One region of the Rouxiella badensis genome, then DNA from elsewhere that is predicted to be linked to it. Evidence: predicted binding sites of a transcription regulator. Region 1 holds the regulator's gene; each other region holds the start of a gene.
What was found. Region 1 encodes Fur, which represses iron uptake genes when iron is present. Its sites were predicted from a motif close to ATAATAATGAGAACNACTATCAA; they were not measured.
Positions count from the first base shown of each region.

Region 2: the regulator Fur is predicted to act here: its motif matches at 2,323-2,345, upstream of fepD (Fe(3+)-siderophore ABC transporter permease).
Region 3: the regulator Fur is predicted to act here: its motif matches at 1,922-1,944, upstream of sodA (superoxide dismutase [Mn]).

Region 1 covers NZ_CP114062.1:2,882,570-2,887,636, reverse strand. The annotation lists gene glnS (glutamine--tRNA ligase) at 1-1,446, shown strand, start outside; gene fur (ferric iron uptake transcriptional regulator) at 1,597-2,043, opposite strand; gene fldA (flavodoxin FldA) at 2,285-2,812, opposite strand; gene ybfE (LexA regulated protein) at 3,155-3,436, opposite strand; gene ybfF (esterase) at 3,719-4,498, opposite strand; gene seqA (replication initiation negative regulator SeqA) at 4,722-5,067, shown strand, end outside.
Region 2 covers NZ_CP114062.1:4,434,108-4,439,174, forward strand. The annotation lists gene O1V65_RS20500 (ABC transporter ATP-binding protein) at 1-195, opposite strand, end outside; gene fepG (iron-enterobactin ABC transporter permease) at 195-1,226, opposite strand; gene fepD (Fe(3+)-siderophore ABC transporter permease) at 1,223-2,269, opposite strand; gene entS (enterobactin transporter EntS) at 2,466-3,728, shown strand; gene fepB (Fe2+-enterobactin ABC transporter substrate-binding protein) at 3,773-4,738, opposite strand; gene O1V65_RS20525 (isochorismate synthase) at 4,929-5,067, shown strand, end outside.
Region 3 covers NZ_CP114062.1:4,149,081-4,154,147, reverse strand. The annotation lists gene O1V65_RS19170 (MFS transporter) at 1-88, shown strand, start outside; gene O1V65_RS19165 (glutathione S-transferase) at 142-747, opposite strand; gene fdhD (formate dehydrogenase accessory sulfurtransferase FdhD) at 924-1,754, shown strand; gene sodA (superoxide dismutase [Mn]) at 2,019-2,645, shown strand; gene O1V65_RS19150 (YibL family ribosome-associated protein) at 2,742-3,104, opposite strand; gene O1V65_RS19145 (aminotransferase-like domain-containing protein) at 3,195-4,700, opposite strand; gene O1V65_RS19140 (LysE family translocator) at 4,862-5,067, shown strand, end outside.

The DNA.
Region 1 (5,067 bases):
ATCGAATTCGTCGAGTCTATTAAAAAAGACGTTCAGTGGCTTGGTTTCGAGTGGAGCGGTGAGGTTCATTACTCTTCCGACTATTTTGATCAACTGCACCACTACGCGGTCGAGCTTATTCAGAAAGGCCTGGCCTATGTCGATGAGCTTTCGCCAGAGCAGATCCGCGAATACCGCGGTAACCTGACTGCACCAGGTAAAAACAGCCCGTTCCGCGACCGTACCGTCGAGGAGAACCTCGCGCTGTTTGCTAAAATGCGTAACGGCGAGTTCGCCGAGGGCACCGCGTGCCTGCGCGCCAAGATTGACATGGCGTCACCGTTCTTCGTGATGCGTGACCCGGTACTGTACCGCATCAAGTTTGCAGACCATCACCAGACTGGCAACAAGTGGTGCATCTACCCAATGTACGATTTCACCCACTGCATTTCCGATGCGCTGGAAGGGATCACCCACTCACTGTGTACGCTGGAGTTCCAGGACAACCGCCGTCTGTACGACTGGGTATTGGATAACATCACCATTCCTTGCCATCCGCGTCAGTACGAGTTCTCTCGCCTGAACCTCGAATACGCCATCATGTCCAAGCGCAAGCTGAGCCTGCTGGTGACCGAGAAGATTGTTGAAGGCTGGGACGACCCGCGTATGCCAACGGTTTCCGGTCTGCGTCGCCGTGGCTATACCGCCAAGTCTATTCGCGAATTCTGCCGTCGTATCGGCGTGACCAAGCAGGACAACAACGTCGAAATGGCGGCGCTGGAATCCTGTATCCGTGATGACCTCAACGAGAATGCACCGCGTGCAATGGCCGTCATTAACCCGGTTAAAGTGATCATCGAGAACTTTGCCGGCGATGCGGTTCAGTGGGTTCAAATGCCTAATCACCCGAGCAAGCCAGAAATGGGCTCACGTGACGTGCCGTTTACCGCTGAAATTTACATCGATCAGGCTGACTTCCGCGAAGAGGCCAATAAGCAGTACAAGCGTCTGGTGCTGGGAAAAGAAGTCCGCCTGCGCAATGCCTACGTGATTAAAGCAGAACGCATCGAGAAAGACGCCGAAGGCAATATCACGACGATTTTCTGTCGCTATGACGTGGATACCCTGAGTAAAGATCCTGCCGATGGCCGCAAGGTTAAAGGTGTGATCCACTGGGTTTCTGCTTCAGAAGGCAAGCCTGCTGAGTTCCGCCTGTATGACCGTCTGTTCAGCGTAGCGAACCCGGGTCAGGCGGAAGACTTCCTGACCACCATCAACCCAGAGTCTCTGGTCATCGCCAACGGTTTTGTTGAGCCGAGCCTGGCGAATGCAGAGGTTGGTGTGAGCCTGCAGTTTGAGCGTGAAGGTTACTTCTGCGCCGACAGCACTTACTCTACCGCCGAGCACCTGGTGTTTAACCGCACCGTGGGGCTGCGCGACAACTGGGAAAGTAAGCCAGTCGCATAATTGATGCGCTGACTTAATTGAAAACGCAGCCATTGGCTGCGTTTTTTTATGCCTGAATCTTAAACCGCAGGCATAAAAAAACCGCTTTTCAGCGGTCATTTTATTTCCAGCTCTGCTCTTATCCCTGAGAGACAGAACTTGGGCAAGGTATTAGCCTTTACCGTGCAGCGTTTCGTCTTCAATACAGTTGCCTGCTTCGCAGTGGCCGTAAAGATAGAGGCTGTGGTTGGTTAATTTGATGCCGTGGGTTTTTGCAATTTCACGCTGACGCGCTTCGATGTATTCGTCGCGGAATTCGATCACACGACCGCAGTCGAGGCAGATCAAGTGGTCATGGTGATGCTGCTGAGTCAGTTCAAATACAGACTTGCCGCCTTCAAAGTTGTGGCGGGTAACAATGCCGGCGTCGTCAAACTGGTTCAGGACACGGTAAACCGTGGCAAGACCAATTTCTTCGCCCATATCAATCAGTTCTTTGTACAAATCTTCCGCACTGACGTGATGACCTGCCGGGGCTTGCAACACTTCCAGGATTTTCAAGCGTGGAAGCGTGACCTTTAAGCCGGCTTTCTTCAGTGCGGTGTTGTTGTCAGTCATGCGGATTTAGTCCTGTCACTATGCTAATCACGTTAATGAAAACGGTGGGCTGTTCACAAAAATCGTTCCTGCCTGAATGTTGTTTCTCAAAAAGGCAGGAATAATAAAACCAGATACAGTAAGTGTACCTTGATACAGCTGAAAGTTACAATTTTGTGCGAGTTAAATTGTTAATTTCAGTGATAGTTTGGCCCTTTCAGGTTTAACCCTAATGATTCAGGGCCTTAGCCTTTGTGTGGGATTAACCGATAATCTCAGCGAGGCTCAACTCTTCACTAATTTGTTTAACCCAGGCGTCAACACGTTCGTTGGTCAGCTCTGGTTGACGGTCTTCGTCGATAGCCAAACCGATGAAATGCTTGTCGTCCGCCATGCCTTTAGACGCTTCGTAGTGGTAACCTTCGGTAGACCAATGTCCGACAATCACGGCGCCGCGTGGTTCAATAATATCGCGTACGGTGCCCATTGCGTCACAGAAGTACTCTGCGTAGTCTTCCTGGTCGCCGCAGCCGAACAGCGCAACCAGCTTGCCTTCAAAATCTATCTCTTCCAGCGTTGGGAAAAAATCGTCCCAGTCACACTGTGCTTCACCGTAATACCAGGTCGGGATACCGATCAGCAGAATATCGTATTTTTCCAGATCTTCTTTGCTGCTTTTGGCGATGTCCTGAACGTCAGCAACATCTTTACCCAACTGCTTCTGGATCATTTTTGCGATGTTTTCGGTGTTTCCGGTGTCGGAACCAAAGAAGATACCTACTACTGCCATAAGCTTATCTAACCTCTTGTTCTTTAATAGACTCAGAGAGTCTGCTTTTTCGTCCGCGGCGTGCGAGTCAATTTATGCAGGATGATAACAAACTCGGCGGAGAGAGAACATATTCTCATCCGCATCAGGCTGCGTGAATACCCCGTTGAAGCACGGATTTAGTGACGCCAATGTTAATGCGGACCTGTTTAGGATGCATACCCGTATTTTTGATGTGAATAGTTTATCGGGCAATTCAGGCAAGCGTTATCGCCTTTGTGTGCTCTGTTGCGGAAGTTTACAAGATGAAACGCTAACGGCGGGTAACCGAAAGAGTTACCCGCCCGCATCAGAATACGATGACTAGCTATCCTGACCGTTCAGATGTGACAGCAGCATCTGTTCAATCAGCTCGCTACGACTGATATTTTGTTGTTCCGCCAACTTGTTTAGCGCATCCACAGCTTCAGCATTGATCTTCAGCTCTACGCGACGTAAACCGTTGTTTTTGTCACGGCGAAGCTGATTACGCTTGTTAATCCTGAGCTGTTCATCGCGAGAAAGCGGATTTGTTTTTGGACGTCCCGGACGGCGATCGTCTGCGAACAGATCAAGCGTCGTGCGATCCAGTTGTTCTTTTGCCATAGGTAGCGGTACAACTAGGGAAGTTACATCGAAAAGCGACCTAAGCCCTTTTCAGATGAGATGGTTACACATTTCGGGTTAATAAACCCTAACCCAATTTACCTCAGGCGCGAGAAAAAACTGACCTGGCGCAGGGGCAAAATTACAGCGCGCAATCATACCCTAGCGTATACCCCTCCACAACGCCTAACTGCCTTGATTCAGCGCTAAGTTATTATGATTAGCCGTTTTTTTGAACAGTTGCGCGTGCGGCGGGAATATTTAGCGCGTCCTTGCGCAGGATCACGCATCAATGAAACGAGAGATGGCGCGCAACACCGCCTCCGGCTTCTCGGCATGAACCCAGTGTCCGCTCCCCGCGACCACGTGGGCGCGGGCTTTTGGAAACTGTCGTGCGATGTCGTCGCGATATTCGTCCTGAACGTAAGGCGATAATCCACCGCGAATAAACAGCGCCGGATGTGGCCAGGCGGGCACCTCGGCCCAGCCAACAATGTTGGCGTACTCGGCCAGCAATACCGGCACGTTGAAACGCCATTCGCCCTGCGAAAAGGACTTGAGCAGGAACTGAATAACGCCGTCCTCCTTTATATATTCGTGCATGAGCCGAGTTGCGCCTGCGCGGTCCTTGATGCCAGCTTCTGTGACGGCGTTGAGTGCGGCAAAGATTTCGTCATGGCGGCGAGTTTTATAATCCACCGGCGCTATATCGATAATCACCAGCTTGTCGACTCGCTCTGGCGCTAAGGCGGTCAGCGCCATTGCGGCTTTGCCCCCCATCGAGTGACCTATGACGATCGCCTTGTCGATACCGGCGTCGTCGAGCGTGTCGCGGAGATCCTCGGCCATCGCCCGATAGGTCATGACCGGTGAACGTTCGGAGAGCCCGTGATTACGCAAATCTACCTGTAGCACACTATGCTGTTGTTTTAGGGATCGCGCTAATACGCCGAGATTGTCCAGCGTGCCAAACAGGCCGTGAATAAGCAGGATGGGCAACGCGGTCGATTCTGCGGATTCAGAGTGTTGCAGTCGATAATGTAATTTCATGGCAGAGTCCATTAGACATTTATTACAGGTAAGGATCTCATTAGGTTATCATGAGTCACAGAAGATTTTCTGTCAGATACCTGAGTGGGATACAGCAAAGCACGCGCCGGGTAAGAGTTGGATATAAGGTTTTGTCTGCTTTTTGAATATTGAGGCGATTTCGCCTTTTTGTTTGCGCAGTTTAATTTGTATAATCCTTTGAATAAATTAAGTAGAAAAACAGTACTGGATAAAGATGAAAACGATTGAGGTTGATGAAGAGCTTTACCGCTATATCGCGAGCCACACGCAGCATATCGGTGAAAGTGCATCAGACATTTTACGGCGGATGCTTAAATTTTCTGCCGGCCAGGAAGTGCAGGCCAAAGCCAGCGTGGCACCCGCAGAGAAAACGGCCGTTGCCACCAATACACCGCGCGATCGCGTACGTGCCGTGCGTGAACTGATGTTATCCGATGAGTATGCCGAGCAGACCAAGGCGGTTAACCGCTTCATGCTTATCCTGACTACCCTGTATACGCTCAGCCCGAAAGAATTTGCGGTTGCGACCGAGTCTTTACGTGGTCGTACTCGCACTTATT
Region 2 (5,067 bases), 1.6 Mb from region 1:
CACCGCGCCCTTTTGCGGCTGCATCAGGCGGCTCAGGGTACGCAGCAGAGTCGATTTGCCGCAGGCGTTGGGGCCGATAATGACCGTGACTTTGCCCTCAGGGACAGCGACCGACAAATCGCGTGCGACCACCTTTTTCTCATAACCGAGGGTGAGATTTTCTGCCCGTAACGGGGAAAACTGTGCAGTGCTCATTAGCGTCGTGACTCCCGAATGAGTAATACAATCAGATAGATGCCGCCAAGGCTGACGGTAAGCACGCCAACGGGTATTTGGTAGGGCATAAACAGGCGCTGGGCGGTGACGTCGGCGGCCAGCAGCAGTAGAGCTCCGGTCAACGCCGCAAAGAGCAGCGGCTGTTGCTGATTGGCACACAGACGGCGAGAAATCTGTGGGGCAACCAGCGCGATAAATGAAATCGGTCCGGCGACGGCGGTCGCCGCAGCAGTCAGCGAAACCCCGGTCAGCAACAGCAGCAGGCGCGAACGTTCGACCGGTACGCCAAGCGCAGAGGCCGTGTCGTCGCCCATTTCAAGCAGCCGCATTCTTCTGCACAGCATTTGCGCCAGCAGCACGGCAACAACGATGACGCCGATCGCAGGGAGACTCTTCTGCCAGGTGATGCCGTTGAGCGAGCCGGCGCTCCATAAACCGGCGGTCAGCGCCGACTCCAGCGAGGCATTGATGATGAGCCAGGTATTGGTGCCAATCAGCAGGGCGCGAATGGCAATGCCGACCACGATCAGCCTGAAAGTCTGCACGCCCTTACGCCACGCCAGCCAGTAAATCAGCAGGCCAGTAAGGATGCCTCCCGCCATGGCACCGGCGGTTATTTCGCTGATGCTGCCGTTGAACAACACGATAGCGATCAGCACACCGCTGTAAGCACCGGTGTTAAAGCCGATGACGTCGGGGCTGCCGAGCGGATTTCGCATCAGTGACTGAAATATGGCACCGCTAATGCCCAGTGCTGCGCCCAGAACCAAGGCCATTGCGACACGGGGTAAACGCCATTGGGTGACAATAACCGACAGATTTTTCGGGCCTTCACCGCGCAGTGCATCAATCACCTGATGGGCACTGAGCGAGAGCGTGCCGCTGCCAAGCGCGTAGACGGCTAACAACACGCAGCCCAGCAGCAGCGCGAAGGCGGTCAGCAGCGGGCGTGCGAGGCGTGATTTTGGGGGCGTCAAACGCGGTGAGTTCAGGGCGGGATCCATGCTCATCCTCGGCTCAGTCCGTCAGGGCGGCGTACCAGCCAAATCAGCATCGGCGCGCCAATGAAGGCGGTAACCACTGAAACCCGCATCTCGCCCACCACCAGAATTCGACCCAGCAGGTCGGCGGCCAGCAGCAGCGACGGCGTCAGCACCAACGTCCAGGGCAGCATCCAGCGCGGATTGGCGCGCGAAAGACGACGGGCAATGTGCGGCATCATCAGACCGACGAAGCCTATCGGGCCGACAGCGGCCGTCGCACTGCCACAAAGCAAAGTTATCGCCAGCAGGCCGGTGAGCTGCGTCAGAGCGATGCGCGTGCCCAACGCGGTGGCCAATTCGCTGCCCAGGGTCAGATTATTAAGCGAACGACTCATCAACAGCGTCAGCAGGCTGGCAAAGAGAATGGGCGGAGCGACGGTGCGGATAACGGCCATGCTGCGTATGTCGAGGGTACCGGCCTGCCAGAAGCGCAGCTGATCGAAGGCCTGTGGATTAAGCAGCGAAATACCCGAAGACATGCCTTCGAGCACCGCGCCGAGTGCCACACCGGCCAGCGTGAGACGGACAGGATTGATGAGTCCGCGTCCTAGCGCACCTATCACCGCGACCAGCAGTGTCGCTATCATCGCACCGCCAAATGCGTACCACAGATAGTGGTTGATATCGGTGGCGCCAAAAAAGGCGATGCCGATAACTACCGCAAAGCTGGCACCCCAGTTGACGCCAAGAATGCCAGGATCGGCCAGAGGATTGCGGGTGAGAATCTGCATCAGCGCGCCTGAAAGCCCGAGCGCCATTCCCGCCAGAATGCCCGCTAGCGTGCGCGGCAGACGAGCGTCGAGCACTATCACACAGTCGGCGTTGCCACATTGCCCCTTTAACGCTGTGATGACCGTATCAAAGGGGATAGATTTTTCCCCCACTGACAGGCTGAGAACTATCATCAAAAGGAGCAGCAGGAGAGCCACGAAAATACCACCCAGCTGGCGTGAGACAAGGAAAGAAGGCGGTGAGGTATTAAGTGCGGTGGCATGGGTCTGCCGAGACATAAGCTCTATCCATTTTTTATCGAAACGGTCCATCGATTCGAACCAATGATGTAATGTTAATGATATTTATTATCGTTATCGCTTGTATTTGTATATGTTAGCATGACTCATCGATCTGTTGCAGCATCCACGCTTGCGGATCCGCTACACCGCCATTTTGGCTACGATTCAAATGACTTTTGGTATAAAAACTTGCATGGATAAGCCCTCTATTTTATTGAATTTTAGTTTACTGAAAACGCACCCTGACTTCCGGTCAGTATTCTGTGCACGCTTTATTTCTATTCTGGCGCTTGGCCTGCTCGGCATTGCTCTGCCGGTGCAGATACAGGCGTTAACCGGCTCTACCCTGCTGGTGGGGCTGGCGGTAACGCTGGCGGGGAGCGGGATGTTTGTCGGGCTGCTGATGGGCGGCGTCATGGCCGACCGCTACGAGCGCCGCCGGTTGATTCTTTTTGCCCGATCCACCTGCGGTCTCGGTTTTGTCGGTTTGTGCGTTAACGCTGCCATGCCTTCTCCTTCGCTGGCGGTTATTTATTTCCTGTCCGTCTGGGACGGCTTCTTTGGCGCAGTGGGCGTGACCGCGCTGCTGGCCGCAACGCCTGCGCTAGTGGGGCGTGAGAACCTGGTGCAGGCGGGGGCCTTGAACATGCTGACCGTGCGCTTCGGCTCGATCCTTTCGCCTGCCATCGGCGGCCTGATCATCGCCAGCGGCGGCGTAGTGTGGAACTATGGTCTGGCGGCGCTCGGCACGCTGCTGACGTTGCTGCCTATCCTGCAATTGCCGCAGCTCGCACCGCCGCCGCAGCCGAGGGAACATCCGCTGCGGGCGCTGATGAGCGGATTCCGCTTCCTGTTGCAGAACAAGATTATCGGCATGGTGGCGCTGATTGGTGCGCTCTTGACGATGGCCAGCGCGGTTCGCGTGCTCTATCCGGCGCTTTCCGGGCAATGGCACGTTGACCCGTCGCGGCTGGGATTAATGTATGCAGCGGTTCCTTTGGGGGCGGCCATTGGTGCCTTTACTAGCGGTCGGGTGGCCGGCGTGGCGCGTCCCGGCTGGATGATGCTGATGACCGCCATTGCCTCATTTATTGCCGTCGGCCTGTTTAGCCTGATGCCGTGGTATAGCACTGCGCTGCTGTGTCTGGTGATTTTTGGTTATCTGAGCGCCATCAATTCTTTGCTGCAATATGGGCTGATTCAGCGCCTGACGCCAGATGAGTATTTAGGACGAATCAACGGATTATGGACGGCGCAGAACGTCACGGGTGATGCGTTGGGCGCGCTGCTGCTTGGCTCGATGGGGTCTATTATGCTGCCCGCCGTTAGCTCGGCGAGTTTTGGGCTGGGTGCGGCGATCGCTGGCATCGTATTGGCCTTCTTTATGCGTGCACTGCGCAACGTCAGCCAGGGCGAGGTGGGAGCGGTTCAAAATCTGACGCGTTCGGTGAAGTAACGTTAACCGCGGGCCAGCGTCAAACTCCGGCCCGCTGCGCAGTTTTAGTGACTGCTAAACTGTTTTTCTAACTGCGTTAGCACATTGCTGGCGCTGTAGTAATCCAATCTGAAAGTATCATCACCTAACGCATAGACCTGCTTGCCTTGTACCGCAGGCAAGTGGCTCAAGAACACGTTTCCTTCCACACGCTGCACGTCATTTTTATCGCCAGCAAACAGCAGCAGCGTTTTGCCGTTCAGGCCGGCCGCCATATTTTCCCCTGCTAACTGCAGGATATCCTTACGCACGCCCTGCGACTGGCCGCTAGCAGCATTGGCCGGCGGTTGTGCGAGCGTAAAGCCCAACTGTTGCAGCATCTGCCCCTGTGGGGAAGCCGGTGTCCACAGATTGGCCGCTTTACCGTCTGGACGATAAACCAAGGCAGAAACCGGCTGTGGCGGCAGGTGAATGCTCGCCTTCACCGCTTTCTCACGTGCGTCAAAGCGGGCAACCGCTTTGGCGGCCTGGTCCTCCTTGCCCGTCGCCTGGCCTAACTCCTGCGCCAGCTCCTGCCAGCTTTTATCGTCGTAGTTGACCACCAATACCGGCGCAACGGCCGACAGCTGGTCGTAAAGTTTTATCGCCGAGTCACCGCCGGTGGCGGCCACGACGATCAGATCCGGCGCAGCTCCGGCGATCGCTTCAGCATTGGGTTCACCGATATACAGGCGCTGCACGCCGCGCTGTTTGGCGACGTCACCCCATTGGCGGAAAAAACCCTGAGCGTCGGCGATTCGCGTGTTTGGGCTAGTCGCTCCACTAGCAACAACGGGGGCATCAATAGCCAAAAGCGTGCCGGTCACGGTCACGCTGGTGGAAACAATGCGCTGTGGAGCGTGCTGGAGCGTAATCGTACCCCGCGAGGTTTTAATCTCCCTCGGCCAACCGTCAGCGGCGTGGGCCGAAGCCGTTAAAGTAAAAAATACTCCAAAAATTACTGCCAGTTGGCGAAAACCTGTCCACTTCATTTTCAAAACCTTAAATGTGAGTAACTGCCGGTTTCAGTCGGTTGCGAGCAATACCAGAGCGGATGAATCGTGCCGGACTGAATTCTCGCGCATTGACACTGATAAATGCATAACGTACTTTAAACATGTTTAAATACAAATGATAATAATTATCATGAGAATTATCATTATATCACGTAGGATTATACAGATGGATACTGTGTTGAAAACGTTCGATTTTGCCGATGGGCAGCAAGACCTTGAAAGCGTAAACGTTGCCGAACTTTCCCCTACCTCGGGCTTTTTCTTTACCTCGCCATACCGAAGTCTTAGTACGGAAGGTTGTCTGG
Region 3 (5,067 bases), 1.3 Mb from region 1:
CAACCTGATAAGCGGCCTGCTGTGGCTTTCACTGGTGGCGGTATTCATCCGTAAACGCCGCCCGGTGGTTAACGGCGCTGCGGTCTAAGCAGTGATGAGTCCGGCCTTCCCCCACTTCAACGCGTGGGGGAAGGAAGACATTCAAGGCGGGGTGGTTCTGGCAAAACTCTCGCGCTGAAACAGCCGCTCGACCAGCTTGATGAGCGTTGGGCGCTCAACGCACCAGCCGGGCGCAATGCGCCGAAAATTGAGGTATCCGAGCATGCAGGCAACGCTGATATCAGCGACGTTGAGACTTTCCCCATTTAAGAGATGACGCTGACTGGCGTATTTTTCCAACTGATCCAACCCACGCAGTATCTTGCCACGCTGGCGAATAATCCACTCTTCGCTACGCTGCGCCGCCTCACGCCGGTTTTCCAATACTAACGCCACCGCGGCATCGGTCACCCCGTCGGCCAGCGCCTCGATTTGTTTCACCCTCAGCGCCTCTAAAGGCTCCGGGGGCAGTAAAGTCGGTGAAGCGCCAAGCAGCTCGATGTATTGCACGATAATGGGTGAGTCATAAAACACCTCACCTTCCTCGGTCACCAGCGCGGGAACTTTCCCTAAAGGATTGAAATTCGTCACCTTACTGCCTGCACTGGTCGGAGGATCGTTTACAAACTCAAACGAAATACCTTTCTCAATCAGCATCACCGAAATTTTACGCACATAAGGACTGGTATAGCTGCCGATCAACTTCATTAAACCCTCCTTATTCAAGTTCGGGGAAAGCCGAAAAATAGCCATCCATCTTTTATAAAATTAGCAGCCGGGCCGCTTTTTACCAGCAATAGGCACAGATTGAGATTCAATTTTTCAGCCGTTAGGACTACCCTAATGCGTAGTCGGAATCCTTCATAAATCTATCGGAAATTACCTTGAATAACCTCACCAAACAGGCCTCATCAGTAGCGGAAACTCAGGTTGGCGTGCAGCAGCGTCAGGTGATTCAACGTCGCAATCTGGCCGATAGTCAGCCCGACTGGCTGGCTGAAGAGGTTCCGGTTGCGCTGGTTTATAACGGTATTTCACACGTAGTGATGATGGCATCGCCGAAAGATCTCGAAGCCTTTGCCGTGGGTTTCTCTCTCTCGGAAGGGATTATTGATTCAGCGCGTGATATTTATGGCATCGACGTGACACGAAACTGTCATGGTATTGAGGTCAATATAGAGCTGTCGAGCCGCCGTTTTTCTGGACTCAAAGAACGACGCCGGGCGATGGCGGGCAGAACCGGCTGTGGCGTTTGCGGCATCGAGCAACTTGATGACCTGTTCCGTCCGCTGGCGCCGCTGCCGTTTACGCAGACTTTTTCGCTCAGCAATCTGGACACTGCACTGGCGCAGCTAAATTTGATACAACCCGTTGGCCAGTTGACCGGCTGCACCCACGCCGCAGCCTGGATAACCCCAGAGGGTGAACTGCTCGGCGGCTGTGAGGACGTAGGCCGTCACGTTGCGCTGGATAAAATGTTGGGCATCAAGGCGCGTGAAACCTCTTGGCAGTGCGGTGCGGCGTTGGTGTCGAGCCGTGCAAGTTATGAAATGGTGCAAAAGACCGCGATGTGCGGCATTGAAATTTTGTTCGCCGTGTCGGCCGCGACCTCGCTGGCGGTAGACGTCGCCGAGCGCTGTAATCTTACGCTGGTAGGCTTCAGTAAACCGGGGCGCGCCACGGTATATAGCCATCCGCAGCGACTGGTTGTGTAGTAAAGCAGCCGTCGATTGATAGCATTACAAGCAGCAGGGTTAATGTGCCACCTTATTGCTGTTAGGTTAACGGCCTGGTCTTAGACTAATTTCCCTGTTAGTTAGATAATCTTGCTCTAAGCCACGGATAACGCGGGCTGTGTAATACCCACACAAAGTGCGGAGCATAGATAATCATTTTCAATATCAATTTATTAACTATAATGATCCCACTGATTACGCGGTGCTCATACTACTCTGCACTGCCCAACAAAAATGGAGCTGATGAACATGAGTTATTCACTACCATCCCTGCCTTACGCGTACGACGCACTTGAGCCGCATTTCGACAAAGAAACGATGGAAATCCATCACACTAAACACCACCAGACTTATGTAAACAACGCTAACGCAGCGTTGGAAAGCCTGCCAGAACTGGCAAAGCTGCCGGTTGAAGAGCTGCTGCTGAACTTTGATAAAGTACCGGCTGACAAGAAAACGGTTCTGCGTAACAACGCAGGCGGCCACGCTAACCACAGCTTCTTCTGGAAAGGCCTGAAAAAGGGCACCACCCTGCAGGGCGAACTGAAAGCCGCTATCGAACGTGACTTCGGCAGCGTTGACGCTTTCAAAGAAGCCTTTGAGAAAGCTGCAGCAACCCGTTTCGGTTCTGGCTGGGCTTGGCTGGTTAAGAAAGACGGCAAACTGGCTGTAGTTTCTACTGCTAACCAGGACAGCCCACTGTTAGGCGAAGCAATCTCTGGCGCATCAGGTACTCCAATCGTGGGTCTGGACGTTTGGGAACACGCTTACTATCTGAAATATCAGAACAAACGCCCTGACTACATCAAAGCATTCTGGGATGTGGTTAACTGGGACGTAGCCGCTGAGAACTTCGCAGCCGCTAAATAAGCCTTCTTTTCCGGGTTTTAGAATCCGGAAAAAAGCCATAAAAAAACCGACGAAGCTTGCTTCGTCGGTTTTTTTTAAGCTTAAAAAGGTCGAATATCAAAACTCTTTTTTAGCGAAGCCTGTCACTGTTTTCAAACCCATCTCACGGCCCAACGCCGTCATCGGGTGAACCACCACGATACCGCGAACGGCTTTCTTCAGCGTGCCCATATCGGCCTGCTCTTTCTTGGTGATTTCACGACGGAACGGCAGTTGTGCCAGCTTCTGCGCTTCGGCGCTCAGCTTGACCTCTTTAACGCTACGCAGACGCTCGATTTCAGCCGCCAGCTTCTCTTTTTCTTTCATGTGCTGGTCGATCAACTCGGTCACGCCTTGCTGAATAACGGTCGCATCTTTGTGATTCAGTGCATCGAGCATATCGCTCAGACGTTTAATCTCTGCTTTTTCTTTTTCGATCATTTCGCTAACCCGTATGCCATCAGGCGCCGCGAGATTGCGGGGCAGGACGACTAAAAATTGAATTCAACCTCTAGTGTAACAGGAAGTTGTCTATTCAGCAGCCTGTGTAACGATGCCGGGCGGTAATCCACTTATCTCACAGGCTCGCCGCCCTACCCGTGCCAGCGCGTCGGTATAGCGCGCATCAAACGGATAACAGCATGACAAACGCAGCGCGTTGCGATAGCGCCCACTCGGTGAGTACAGTGTGCCGGGCGTGAGGCAGATTTTCTCCATCAGCAGGAGGTCAAAAAGCTTCACCGTATCAACGGCGGGGGGTAAATCAACCCAAAAAACGAACCCACCTTTCGGCTGTGTCGCCCGCGTGCCCTGTGGGAAATAACGCATAATCAGTGATTTCGCCTCATCGATTTGTGCGGCATAGCGCCTTCTCAAGCTTCTAAGATGATGGTCAAAACCGCCAGACTCTAAAAATACCGCCAACGTTTCCGACAGCAACACCGACTCAGACATAGAAGACACCGCCTTGAGCTGACGCAGTTTTTCGCCAAAGCGTCCGCCGGCTATCCAGCCAATACGAAAATCAGGCGCCAGCGTTTTGGTAAAGCTGGTGCAAAAAAGCACCCAGCCGTTTTTATCAAACGATTTCACCGCCGGAGAGAGCGTTGCGCCGAACTGAATTTCGGCGTAAAGCCCGTCTTCAATCAGCGGCACCTGATAGTCATTCATCAGGCGTGCCAGACGTTTTTTGGCAGCCAACGGCATGGTGAAACCCATCGGATTTTGCGCAGTCGGCATAGCAATCACCGCATTAAGCCGCTTCTCGCTCAGCATCAGCTCCAGCGCGTCGAGAGACAATCCATCCTGCGGATCGGTCGGAATTTCTACCGCCTTCAATCCCAAACTGGCCAGCAGCGGCAGCAGGAAAAAATAGGTCGGTGTTTCCAGCCCGACGCTATCGCCAGGCTGGGTAGTGACGCGGAGTGCGAGCTGAAGCGCCTCCATGCAGCCGTGGGTCAGGGTGATATCGTTCGGTTCGAGGATCATGCCGAGCGCCATCGCGCGACGGGCAACCTGCTGGCGCAAATGCAGACTTCCCGGCGGCAGCGCATATTGGCTGATTATTTTTGGTTGGCGACGCAGCAGCGATGACATAATGCGTCCCAGTTTTCCGCCAGGATAAAAATCACTGGTCTGCGGGCAGGCCAAAGAAATGTTGGTGTATTCGGGGTTAGTCTGCGCAGCGAATACTTTATCGATCAGCGCCAGCACTTCATCGGCCGGTTCGGCGGCGGGAGAATGCTCTTCTATCCGGCTTTCGAGCACCGGCAGCGCGCTGCTAACATAAAATCCCGACTGCGGACGCGCCTCGATAAGCCCTCGGTCTTCCAGACGGCGATAGGCGGCAACCACCGTGTTAATGCTGACCTGATGCATCTGAGAGCAGCGCCTCACCGAAGGCAGTCGGCTGCCGGGCAGGAGCGTACCGCGGCGAATGGCTTCGGCCATTTGGTCGGCGAGCTGGTGATATCGGGTCTCTCCCGCCGCCTCGTCGGTGGCGACAGAGAGCAGAGTTGCGGGCATGAATTCGGCCATGGTGTCAGTTCCCGTCAAATAGATGGATACAGTTCATATTTTAACCCACTGTAACCATAACAATAGCTGATATCTGGTTCTGTAACCAGCGCATTTAACGTCCTATGCTAATCACTCATTGGTTCTACCGCCGCAGAGCGCATTAACATAAGGAACGCCCGATGCTGGATACTGCTTTTATGAGTTACGTGACCGTGATGTCTATTACACCGGGCCCTAATAATCTGCTGCTCGCCTCGTCTGGCGTAAACTTCGGACTGCGTAAAACGCTGCCGATGACGTTCGGTATTACGCTGGGCTGCGCGCTACAGTGCGCGGTACTGACGTCTTTGCTGGCCGTTATATTGAGCTGGATGACGGTAATCCG